4 regions of the Lysinibacillus sp. RS10 genome follow, and region 1 is predicted to be linked to each of the others. Evidence: riboswitches for the same ligand, from Rfam matches in the RefSeq annotation. Region 1 holds a riboswitch; each other region holds the start of a gene.
The links. A riboswitch is a leader RNA that binds a small molecule or an ion and turns the genes downstream of it on or off. The one in region 1 is predicted to bind S-adenosylmethionine.
Positions count from the first base shown of each region.

Region 2: it holds a riboswitch for S-adenosylmethionine, as region 1 does, so the genes downstream of both, metK (methionine adenosyltransferase) here and ACB089_RS22815 (O-acetylhomoserine aminocarboxypropyltransferase/cysteine synthase family protein) in region 1, are expected to answer to the same signal.
Region 3: it holds a riboswitch for S-adenosylmethionine, as region 1 does, so the genes downstream of both, ACB089_RS16285 (YezD family protein) here and ACB089_RS22815 (O-acetylhomoserine aminocarboxypropyltransferase/cysteine synthase family protein) in region 1, are expected to answer to the same signal.
Region 4: it holds a riboswitch for S-adenosylmethionine, as region 1 does, so the genes downstream of both, ACB089_RS02110 (bifunctional homocysteine S-methyltransferase/methylenetetrahydrofolate reductase) here and ACB089_RS22815 (O-acetylhomoserine aminocarboxypropyltransferase/cysteine synthase family protein) in region 1, are expected to answer to the same signal.

Region 1 covers NZ_CP167122.1:4,555,645-4,558,816, reverse strand. The annotation lists gene ACB089_RS22820 (glycerol-3-phosphate acyltransferase) at 175-807, opposite strand; SAM riboswitch class I at 963-1,076, shown strand; gene ACB089_RS22815 (O-acetylhomoserine aminocarboxypropyltransferase/cysteine synthase family protein) at 1,193-2,494, shown strand; gene ACB089_RS22810 (hypothetical protein) at 2,802-3,172, shown strand, end outside.
Region 2 covers NZ_CP167122.1:1,021,312-1,024,483, reverse strand. The annotation lists gene ACB089_RS05370 (gamma carbonic anhydrase family protein) at 62-580, shown strand; gene metK (methionine adenosyltransferase) at 754-1,950, opposite strand; SAM riboswitch class I at 2,317-2,434, opposite strand.
Region 3 covers NZ_CP167122.1:3,173,468-3,176,639, reverse strand. The annotation lists gene ACB089_RS16295 (LysR family transcriptional regulator) at 1-396, shown strand, start outside; gene ACB089_RS16290 (phosphopantothenoylcysteine decarboxylase) at 583-1,257, shown strand; SAM riboswitch class I at 1,589-1,684, shown strand; gene ACB089_RS16285 (YezD family protein) at 1,754-1,909, shown strand; gene ACB089_RS16280 (flavin reductase family protein) at 2,208-2,696, opposite strand; gene ACB089_RS16275 (VOC family protein) at 2,922-3,172, shown strand, end outside.
Region 4 covers NZ_CP167122.1:393,997-397,168, forward strand. The annotation lists gene ACB089_RS02105 (protoporphyrinogen oxidase) at 1-1,323, shown strand, start outside; SAM riboswitch class I at 1,451-1,550, shown strand; gene ACB089_RS02110 (bifunctional homocysteine S-methyltransferase/methylenetetrahydrofolate reductase) at 1,639-3,172, shown strand, end outside.

The DNA.
Region 1 (3,172 bases):
CTTGTTCCTTCAAGGCTTTTAGTTGTTAAGAATGTATTGCGCGAAAAGCTAGGGTCAAGCAAGGTCTCTGAGTGATCGTTTGAGCCCTTGAAGTGATCGGGTAAGCCCCAGCCCGTAGCAGAAATCAAAGCCTTCTAATCAGGATGGATAAAAATAGTTAATCAACACACCTGGTTATTTCTTTTTTTTAAATGCAGAAGTCACTTTAGGCTCAGTTCCCTGAATTAATCTATTAATATTTTCAATATGCAAAATGATTGCTATTGCAAAAAGTAGTAGGGCTATAATCGTTGGACCTACTCCAGGAATCCATAAATATGTTGCTGTACAAAAAACAAGATAAAATTCAAGTACACCGACAATTAAATAATTCGTCGCGAAAGATAAAATAACAAATAAAATGAGTGCGAATAAACCAATCTCCCAATCAACTGCTAGTAGGATCCCTATGATTGATGCAGTTCCTTTGCCGCCATTGAAGCCCATATGAAATGGAAAATTGTGACCTAGGATGACACCGGCAGCTATGATATAGGTTAAGAGCCAAACTTGTACTTCTGTTAAATTTGTTGCATCTGCTAGATAGAAATGGGCACCTATAATAGCTGCTACACCTTTACCGATATCGATAAGTGCGACTAATACGCCGTATTTCCATCCAAGGGAAAGTGTTGCATTGGAAGCACCAGCATTGCCATGACCAGTCTTTTTTAGATCTACCCCGGATAAAAACTGCGCAACTTTAGAGCCGTGAATACAGCCAATTAAATAACCAACAAGTAGAAAAATGATAACGGCTTTTACCATAAAACTCCTCCTTTCTAAATAAATACTAAAATAGTGTATGCGTTCGTAATACGTTCAGAAGCAGACAGAAGTTTCGGAAAAAATAAAATTTTAGTGTTGACAGAAAAAAAGTCTATGTTTATACTTTGTAACAACGATGGAAATTGAATCTCATACTCTTATCAAGAGCGGCGGAGGGATAGGCCCTATGATGCCCGGCAACCAGTAAGTGACGAACTTGCTAAGGTGCTAATTCCTACAGATTCTTACTTGGATCTGGCAGATAAGGGGAGGAAAACTTGCAACCGCAACCCTCTTCTTAGCTGAAGAGGGTTTTTGTTTTCTACTGAAAAATCCTCCTCATCTCCGGTGCCATCGTAAACAAATAACCATTTGGAGGTATACAATGACAAATTTTAAACCAGAAACATTGCTGTTACACGGTGGCCAAGAGCCAGACCCAGTAACAGGATCTCGAACAGTACCCGTATATCGCTCAACAGCTTTCGTTTTTAAAGACACTGCTCATGCGCAACGTCTTTTTGCCTTAGAGGAAGCTGGCAATATTTACACTCGTATTACAAACCCAACTGTAGATGTTTTTGAAAAACGCGTTGCTTTATTAGAGGGCGGTACAGCAGCAGTAGCACTTTCATCTGGTGCAGCAGCTATCGCATTTTCCATTTTAAATCTTGCGGGTGCAGGTGATGAAATTGTCGCGGCGAGTTCTTTATATGGAGGTACTTATAATTTATTTGCCAATACACTACCAAACTACGGTATTAAAACAATTTTTGTAGACGAAACAAACCCTGAAAATTTCCGAGCAGCGATTACCGATAAAACAAAAGCGGTATTCGCTGAAATTTATGGTAACCCAAGTTTAAAAGTGCTAGATATTGAAGCAGTAGCGAATATTGCACATGAAAACGGCTTGCCATTAATTATTGATAGTACATTTGCTTCACCATATGGCTCTACACCAATTGACTTCGGTGCAGATATCGTCGTTCATTCCGCAACAAAATGGATTGGCGGACATGGTACAACTTTAGGTGGCGTTGTAGTAGATGCAGGAAAGTTTGATTGGACTCGTGGACGTTTCCCAGGCTTTACTGAGCCAGATGCTTCTTATCACGGTTTGCGTTATGGTATTGACACAGCAGAGGCTGCATTTGCCACAAAACTGCGTGTACAATTGCTACGCGACTTTGGACCAACGTTAAGTGCAGATGCAGCATTTAATTTATTACAAGGTTTAGAAACGCTTCATTTGCGTATTCCTAAACACAATGAAAATGCATTGGCAGTAGCTGAATATTTACGAAACCACCCTTCTGTGGAATATGTAAATTACAATGGCTTAGAAGATTTCCCTACTCATGATTTAGCAAAAAAATATTTGAGAAATGGCTTCGGTTCAGTGCTTACATTCGGTATTAAAGGTGGACGTGAAGCAGGGCGTAAACTAATTGATAGTGTGAAATTATTCTCGCACGTAGCAAATGTAGGGGATGCCAAATCATTAATTATTCATCCAGCATCTACTACACATCAGCAATTATCAGCTGAAGAGTTAATCCAAACTGGTGTAACCGAGTCGCTCATTCGCTTATCAATCGGTTTAGAGGCAGTAGAGGATATCATTGCAGATTTAGAACAAGCTATTGAACAAGTAACAGCTTCTCAACAAACAATAGAGGCTTAATAAAAATTGGCTAATGTTGTAGCGTTTACGTATTGTCTCATTCGATGGGCCTCATTTGGTAATACGTAAAACGTTGCTGCATCAACCACTTACCCCATTTGGTAAGTAATCCGAAAGTATGCACAAATAATTCCTAGTAATTTGATAAGTATTATTGACTTGTTTAAATCCTTGTATTATACTAGGGAATAACTTAAGTGTTCGAAAGGCTACCAACCTAGAACCAAATTGTTTTTCATAAGTACTGAATATTTGCGTAGCCAGTAGCTACACGGATCTAAAAACTGATGATAAAGGAGTGTTTTAAATGGGAAATGTTTATAGTGCGCAAAACATTGCATCTTATCTTATTTATGAACTAAATGAAAATCATGTGTTTGTGAACAACATGTCCATTCAAAACATACTTGCGTCAGTTGAAAGCAAATGGGTACAGACATTTGGACATTCTGCTTTTAATGAATTCGTTTATGCTAAAGAGGAAGGCTATATAGTAAAAGAGGTCTTCAAAGCATATGAAATATATGGTGCAAGTCACATTCCTGTACCTGCGACAGAGTATTACTTAAAATACGGTACATTCCAATTAGTTGAACGTACGTATGCAATACCAAACTTTACGCAAGAAGAAATTGAACTTGTACAACAGGTTATATCAACATATCGTTATCAAATGCT
Region 2 (3,172 bases), 1.6 Mb from region 1:
CCATCAAGTTGCGTATTTGATACGATAATAATACATCATAGAAAGAAAAGAGGCGATTCTCATGATCTATCCATTTAAAGGGAAAACACCAAAGATCGATCCATCTGTTTTTATTGCCGATTATGCAACCGTTACTGGTGACGTTACAATAGATGCTGAAACGACAATTTGGTTTAACACAGTAATTCGAGGTGATGTATCACCAACAATTATCGGAAAACGAGTTAGTATTCAAGACCTTTGTTGTTTACATCAAAGCCCTAAATATCCACTCATTATTGAAGATGAAGTAACAGTCGGACATCAAGTAACTTTACATAGCTGTACGATTCGTAAAAATGCCTTAATAGGTATGGGCTCAATAGTATTAGACGGAGCAGAGATTGGAGAGGGTGCATTCATCGGGGCGGGTAGTCTTGTACCTCCAGGCAAAGTCATTCCTCCGAATAGCTTAGCATTAGGTCGTCCAGCAAAGGTTGTACGAGAATTAAATGCTGAAGATAAAGAAGATATGGAACGCATCGTACGTGAATATGCAGAAAAAGGTCAATACTATAAATCTCTTCAAACAAAAATATAAATAGCTATTTCAATTACATCGAAGCAGTTCCTCGTATTTTTGGACAACCAAGCCATACTTAGTTGTAATTAGAAGCTATTTTTTTGGATAAAACTATTTCAGCGGATGTTTGGACACCCGCTGAAATGAGTTAAAATAATTTTACAGCTTCTGCATTGTTTTAGCTAAACTATTTATAATCCTGCTTTTTCCATTAATGCGTCAGCTTTATCTGTTTGTTCCCAAGGTACATTTAAGTCCGTACGACCGAAATGACCATATGCTGCAGTTTGCTTATAAATAGGACGACGAAGATTAAGCATTTTTATAATCCCTGCTGGGCGTAAATCGAATAGCTCGCGTACCCATTCTACGATATCACTTTCCTTAACTTTGCCTGTCCCAAATGTATCTACAGCAATAGATACTGGTTGAGCAACACCGATTGCATAAGCAAGTTGTACTTCAGCACGTTCTGCTAAGCCTGCCGCTACGATATTTTTTGCCACATAGCGTGCTGCATATGCCGCTGAACGGTCCACCTTAGTTGCGTCCTTACCAGAGAAAGCACCTCCACCATGACGCGCATAGCCACCGTATGTATCAACGATGATTTTACGTCCTGTTAGACCAGCATCCCCTTTTGGACCACCTATTACGAAACGGCCAGTTGGGTTGATGAAATATTTAGTATTAGCATCTAGTAATTCATTTGGCACAACCGGAGCAATAACGAATTCTTTTATATCTGCTTGAATTTGTTCAAGCGTCGCTTCTTCGTCGTGCTGTGTTGAAATTACAATCGTATCTACGCGCACTGGTACATTATTTTCATCATATTCAACCGTTACTTGCGTTTTTCCATCTGGACGTAAATATGCAAGTTCGCCGGATTTACGTGCTTCCGTTAAACGACGAGCTAATTTATGCGCTAAACTAATTGGTAATGGCATAAGCTCTGGTGTTTCGTTACATGCATAACCGAACATTAAGCCTTGGTCACCTGCGCCAATTGCTTCAATGTCAGCGTCTGACATAGAGCCTTCACGCGCCTCTAAAGCTTGGTCAACACCTTGCGCAATATCAGGTGATTGCTCGCCAATCGCAACAAGTACTGCTAGGTTTTCAGCATCAAAGCCATATTTCCCACGTGTATAACCGATTTCTGCTACAGTATCACGGACGATACCTTTAATATCGACATATGTAGAAGTAGTAATTTCTCCTGCTACTAATACTAAGCCTGTTGTTACAGTTGTTTCACACGCTACACGTGCATTTGGATCTTCTGCTAAAATAGCATCTAAAATGGCATCCGAAATTTGGTCACAAATTTTGTCTGGATGTCCTTCTGTTACACTCTCTGATGTAAACAATCGACGGTTTGTCATTTAGTTTTCCTCCTATTACTCTTACAAATAAAATTTGTGAATGAATACGGTACTCATTACCCATGTCAAGTCCGTTCCTAAGGATTGAACTCTCAAGCCGTTGTTGCTGTCGTTTCACTTTCGCACAAAAAACAACCTGTTGCTGTCGTTTCACTTTCGCACAAAAACAACCTGTTGCTGTCGTTTCACTTTCGTACAAAAAAAACAGTTGCCGCTTTTAACACGAGGATTTTCGAAAGATCCGTCATTATAATAAGGAAAGGATTACACATACTTACCTTTACATTCGTTTTTTACAATAAAAAAAATCCTTTTCTCACGCTTACTTAACATGAGGAAAGGAAATAATGACTTCGTAACCTTTCACTCTTATCGTTCAAGGGCTTACCCTTGCATCAGGTTGGCACCAACGCATGTCGTGAAATAGTTCATGCAGGTTGCCGGGTTTCACAGGGCCTGACCCTCCACCAGCTCGGGATAAGAGTATCCGTTCAATATCTCATAATACGTAAAAGGTCGAACGTTGTCAAATATTTTTGCTTTATCCCTTACCAATTATGCCTCGCCATAATTGTGTCCGCTACGCTTTCAGTACAAAAATTATCTGCTGAAAGAAGTTAAAAACTATGGAATACACAAGGAATCAAAACACTTAACATTTGGATTATGCTATAATTTGAAGCACAGAGGCTTATTACCATAACGACATGGTAATAGTTTCAACAAACGTATCCTAACTTTTGGTGATAAGCCCAAAATAATCCCTACTCTCCACCTCACATCATGTGTTAACATATGTGTGACCCTTTAATCTTCATTCGACAAATGTTTTTTGTGGCGAAAGTAGATCGTCAGCTACGGAAGAATGCCATCTCATTATGTGGTGGATGAAAATAGTTATGCCCCCTTTTCAGTCGGTGACAAACTCCAACTGATAAAAACCAGCTAAAAATTTGACATCCTGTGCGAACCTCATGTTGGTCAAAAGCTTCCCAAACGCGATTCAACTTGTCGAAAGTGGTTGTGTAATCACTTGATTATAAATAGGGTAAAAAGCATTCTTAAAGCGAATAAATTAACTTTTTGTCGTTTTCTTGAAAAGTAATAAAATCTAAAAAATAATTTCTGAATTAGTATAGATTATTTAAGCAATTGTGTTATACTATTTTTGAAATTAAGAAAATCTCCCCAGACTCAAGGGAATACTATAAAAAAGGATGGT
Region 3 (3,172 bases), 1.4 Mb from region 1:
CAGGATCCATTGTTGTGTATTGTCTCCGATAAAAGTCTACTTTATGATAAAACAGAAATTGATATAGTGGAATTAGAAGACATGCCATTTATCATGACTTCTTATAAAGGGACAAATGATGTAAAAGTACTTTTAGAGCAATATCACGTAAAGCCAAATATTCGTTTCGAACTATCAGAAGAGGTAGGGATAATTTCGATGATTTCTCACCAGCTTGGCATTAGTATTTTACCGAAATTAGTTACGAATAACTTGCCTACTACGATAAAAGCCATTCCTTTAAAACAAGGTGGTTATCGTACAATTGGAATAGCAATGAAACACCAGGCATCACCCGTGACCAAAAAATTTGCGGAAATATTAAAAACCTGGTTGAAAGAACAAAATATGGAATAATTTTAGCTCATCACCGAAAGTTGTACCCAGTCGGAACGGAAATCAACTACACGTTATGGTGATGATCCAAAAATTTTGAGCTAACTTATAGAGAAGAGCAATATGCCCTATAAAAACAACATTGAAGCTTAACATATCCTTAAGTTAAAATAGTATTTGTATATTTTTTAGAAAAAAGGTGAGTGTATGGGGACATTACGAGGTAAGACCGTACTCATTACAAGTGGGGGAACGCTTGAAAAATGGGACCGTGTGCGAGGGCATACGAATTTATCAAAAGGGTCGATGGGCTGTTATTTAGCTGAGGCGGCACTAGCGGCTGAAGCTAACGTCTTGTATATGCATGGTTATTTCGCACAACTTCCGACAAACAAAGATAAAATGCGTACCATTCGATTTGAAGGTATAGAGGATTTAGGCGAGAAAGTTCGACAGGCTGTTCAGGAAGAACAGGTGGATATCGTTATTATGGCGGCAGCTGGCTCAGATTGGCTCATTGATAAAGTATATGACCAATCCGGAAATTTAATGGAGGAAGCAGGTAAAATGCCATCTGACGAGCCACCTATCATTCACTTTAAAAAGGCACCTAAAGTATTAGGTCAGATAAAAGAGTGGCAACCGAATGTTACTTTAGTGGGCTTTAAACTCGAGGCAACAGATGATGAGGAATTTTTACTGTCTCGCGCACGTCTACGGATGGAATCGGCTAACGCTCAGTTTATGGTAGCAAATAGCTCGCAGTCATTATATGGTGGAGATGAGCCACATTGGATTGTACCAGCTAAAGGCGAACCAACAAAGGTAGTGGGCAAGCAACAAACAGCGAAAGCATTAATAGATTTTTTACAAAATACGTAAAGTGAAAACTGTGTAGAGAAAATGATCTGCACAGTTTTTTTGTTTTGTTTAAATTATTTAGTGAATATTTAAAAAGAAGTTGTATGCGTTAGGTTTTCTGAAAATGCATTTCATTCTGTAATAAGTGAATGGTGGGAGTAATACTGCCTTTTAATACGGAATAAAATAACTTGTGTATAGTAAGCTTCAAGGAAAATAAACGTCTTAACTAAAATATTCGAACTTTAAATAATCCTTTTTACTTAATTACAAAGTATTCGACTAGGAATTGTAATATTTATATTGACAATAGGTTTTCTGAATTATAGAATTATTTCCAAGAAACATAATACTCTTATCGAGAGAGGTGGAGGGACTTGGCCCAATGAAGCCTCGGCAACCAATAGTGTAGGTGCCAAATCCAACAGGGCTATCTGAGAGATAAGGGGGCTATAAATCAATTTGATGCGTTGGCCTCTTATGTACAAAAAGTATGTAAAAAGAAGGGGTGTATCGGATGACTCAACAGGCAAAGATCGATGACAAAAAGCTAGAGGCAATTGCAAAGGCCATTCAGAATTTAGAATATGGAGAAGTGAACATTACGATTCAAGACGGTGTCATTGTTCAGATTAACAGACTTGAAAAGCAGAGATTTCCACAGAAAAAGTAAATAATAGGATGTCAGTTTGCTAGATATTTGAAGGCCACAAAGAAAGCAGGGATTATTTTCTTTGCTTATTTGTGGCTTTTTTTGGAAGTTAGCCAGAGGTGCTGGATTATTGTAGAGGTCCTGCTGTGCAGTATCTCCGTTAAAATTGAACATTCTTCTTTAAGATATCGACATTAATAGCGTTTCATCATATGGCTCAATCTTCAGCAATTGTTTATGATACAAAAAAACAGGAGGATTACGATGAACCATCCTGTTTTTACATGTAGTCAATTCTAATTGCTTATGAGATAGTATCTTAGCTATAAAAACTTTTAGGGATTTCCCCAATATGTCTACGATGATAGAGTAGGGGCTCCTTTTGTGCATGATCAATGGCTAGGACCTGCCCAATAAATATCGTATGGTCTCCTGCATCGATTTGTTGAAAGGTTGTGCATTGTAAAGTGGCTACAGTATCGTGTAAAACCGGTAGACCATGAACGGAAGTTGACCACTTTGCCTGAGCAAAACGATCTGGGATTTTACTTGAAAATAGTGTACATAAATGTTCTTGATTGCTCGCTAAAATATTCACAGCGAACTTTTTAGCTGCTGTAAAATATGGATGAAGCTGTGATTTTTTATCGAGCGACCATAAAATAAGCAGTGGATCTATGGAAACTGACGCAAAGGAATTGACAGTTAAGCCAATAGGTTCATCAGCGTCATTACAAGCTGTGACAACCGTAACGCCTGTTGGATAATTACCCAATGCTAGTTTAAAAGCAGCTACTTTGTCTGTCATTCTAATCACCTCTTGTTATTTTATGTGAATATAACATCGATTTACCTAAATGAAAAACTTTTTTCTTTGATGATCAGCAAATAGTAACTTCCTTGCTGAGCATCTTGAAATAGTTAGCATAAAATATAGCAACTTCTTAACAAATTGAATATTCTTAATTTTATTTTAAACCAACAAAACTAACAGGTAAAGTATATAATGGTGGGAGAAAAAAGGGGGGTAGTCATGACTTTATATTTTGACCATCTAGTTCATCAAGTTCAATCACCAGACAATGCAAAGGTTTTTTTAAACAAACGTAATATCCATACAGTTAACGGCGGTCAACACACAATGTGGGGGACATATAATGCGCTAAGCTACTTTGGATTAAACTATATTGAGCAAATAGCAATTTATGATCGTCATTTATTTGAAAATGCAGCGGAATTGCCTTATTCCCTACACTATACGTTTAAGCGGGCGCAGGAGCATTA
Region 4 (3,172 bases), 1.0 Mb from region 1:
CAAATTCGAGAGAAAAACCTAGATGTAAAGCTTGTGCTCGTTGAAAAAAATACATATCTAGGTGGCAAGCTACACTCAGCGTATGAACAAGGCTTTATCCTGGAAACAGGAGCAGATTCCATTGTTGCACGTCATAAAGGTGTTTTAGAGTTAGTAGAGGAACTTGATTTTAAACAGAATCTTGTTTATAACGAAACTGGTATTTCGTATATTTATACAAATAATGAGTTACATGCTATCCCAACAGACTCGACGTTCGGTATTCCAATGAGCTTATCATCTCTTGAGGAAAGCACACTTGTATCGGAAGAAGGGAAAAAAGCAGCATTAAAGGATTTAACAATGCCAAATGAAGGGTTTACAAAGGAAAGCTCTATTGGGGAATTTTTAACGTATTATTTAGGTGAGGAGCTTGTCCAAAATCAAATAGCACCAGTACTTGCAGGTGTATATTCGGGAGATTTAAATCAACTTTCAATTGCTTCCACTTTACCGTATTTAATCGATTATAAAAATGATTACGGTAGTATTATTAAAGGTTTCGATGCAAACAGAGAGCAATTTGTGAAAGCTGCTAATAAAAAATTTATTTCATTTAAAAATGGTTTATCGTCACTAATTGAACGACTTGAAGAATCTTTAACAGATGTAGAAATTGTGAAAGGAATTGCTACGACTAGTGTTAAAAAGCAGGAGAATCAATATATCGTTACTTTAGCAAACGATAAAATGATTGAAGCAGATCATGTTGTTTTAGCACTTCCTAACGATTCGGTACAAAACTTATTGCAAGATGAATCATTGAACCGCTATTTTGGTCAATTCAATACTGCATCAGCCATTACGATTTATTTAGGATTTGACGTACCCGATCATAGATTACCAGCAGATGGAACAGGCTATATTGTGTCACATAATTCCGATGTTATATGTAATGCAGCAACGTGGACAAGTCGCAAGTGGAAGCACACCTCTGCAGAAGGGAAATTACTTGTACGACTTTTTTATAAGAGCATTAACCCTGCGTATGAGAGATTGCGTATGATGACAGATGAAGAATTAGCAGCTGTAGCCTTAGAGGATGTTAGAAAAAGCTTGGGGATTGAGGAAAAACCAACTGTTGTCGATGTGACAAAATGGATTGATCAAATGCCGAAGTATGACTTGGCACATCGTGAGGCGTTGCAAGGTCTAGTGCAAGAGCTTGAGAACAACTATCCCAATTTATTAATAGCAGGATGCTCTTATTTTGGAGTAGGCATAGGTGCTTGTATTCAAAACGGGAAAAAAATTGGTGAGGAACTTGCTGAAAAACTATTGTAATTGTTTGATAAAAATCAAAATATAATATTTTTTTCGTAGAAAATATCTTTTGTTCAGTGAAATAGTCTTGACTCTATCGTTCGTAAACGATATGATTCTTTTAATTATTTAAAAAATTCATACTACATTCTTATCAAGAGAAGCTGAGGGACTGGCCCTATGAAGCTTCAGCAACCAACTTTTTGTCAGGTGCTAAATCCAGAAGACCAATGTGTCGAAGATGAGAAGGAAAACAATTACGAAACGTTAAAGCCTTCTTTTTTTGAAAGAAGGCTTTTTTTTTATTTTAAAGATAAGGGAAGAGAGGCTAGTTTTATGGGATTGCTTGAAAAGTTAAAAACGAATGTTCTTACAGCAGATGGTGCAATTGGTACGGTTTTGTACGGCTATGGCTTGGAGTACTGCCATGAGGAAATGAATGTTCAGAGACCAGAATTAATTGAAAAGATTCATAGAGAGTATATAGCAGCTGGAGCCGACATTATTCAAACAAACACTTATGGAGCTAATGCCATAAAATTAGCTCGCTATGGATTAGAATCACGTGTGCAGCAGTTTAATGAAGCTGCTATTACGATTGCCAAACGAGCGGCGGCAGATGGTGGACAATTTGTCTTGGGTACTATTGGAGGAATCCGTGGTATTCGAAAGAGTGATGCAACGTTAGAGGAAATTCTAGCAACGGTTGAAGAGCAAACAACTGTTTTACTTGCGGGAAATCCAGATGGTCTTTTGCTTGAAACCTATTATGATTTTGAAGAGCTGACAGCAACTTTAACAATGCTACGAGCTAAAACGAAATTACCGATTATTGCGCAAGTTTCTATGCACGAACCAGGCATTTTGCAAAATGGAATGAGTTTAAACGCCGCTTTACATAAACTTGAAGCGCTAGGTGCTGATATCGTAGGTGTTAACTGTCGCTTAGGCCCGCACCATACTATTCAAGCATTTGAAGGTGTAGAGCTTCCTGAAAAGGCATTTATGTCAGCGTATCCGAATGCATCTCTTCTTGATTTGGAGGATGGCCGTGTCGTTTATGAATCTGAGGCAGATTATTTTGGGCGAGCAGCTGTAGCACTTCGTGATCAGGGAGTGCGTTTAATAGGTGGTTGCTGTGGTACGACACCCAAACATATTGCCGCAGTGAAAAAGTATTTAGAGGCGCTATCTCCAGTTGAGGAAAAGCACGCAAAGCCAGAAAAAATCGCAGTTTTACGTGAGGCAGAGCCGCCAAGTTATGAGCCATTACATGTAAAAGTAAAACGAGAACGCTCAGTTATCGTGGAGTTAGATACTCCTAGACATTTAGAAATTGAAGGCTTTATTGAAGGTGCCGAAAAATTATATAAAGCTGGCGCAGATGTAGTCATGATGGCTGATAATTCACTGGCATCGCCAAGGATTAGTAATATTGCGATGGGTGCCCTATTAAAAGAAGTCCATGGGGTACGCCCATTGACACATATAACATGCCGAGATCGTAATTTAATTGGTCTTCAATCACATTTAATGGGATTAAATGCACTTGGGATTCATGATATTTTAGCGGTTACTGGAGATCCGACAAAGGTAGGTGATTTCCCAGGGGCGACTAGCGTTTATGACGTATCTTCAATGGAACTAATCCAATTAATAAAACAGTTAAATGAAGGTGTATCGTTCTCAGGGAAACCACTTCGTAAAAAGGCGAATTTCTCTGTAGCGGCAGCGTTTAATCCTAATGTACGTGTACTGGATCGTGCTGTGTCTCGATTAGAAAAGAAAATTGAACATGGGGCAGATTATTTTATTTCACAGCCTGTTTATACAAAGGAAAAAATCGTGGAAATTTACGAGGCGACAAAGC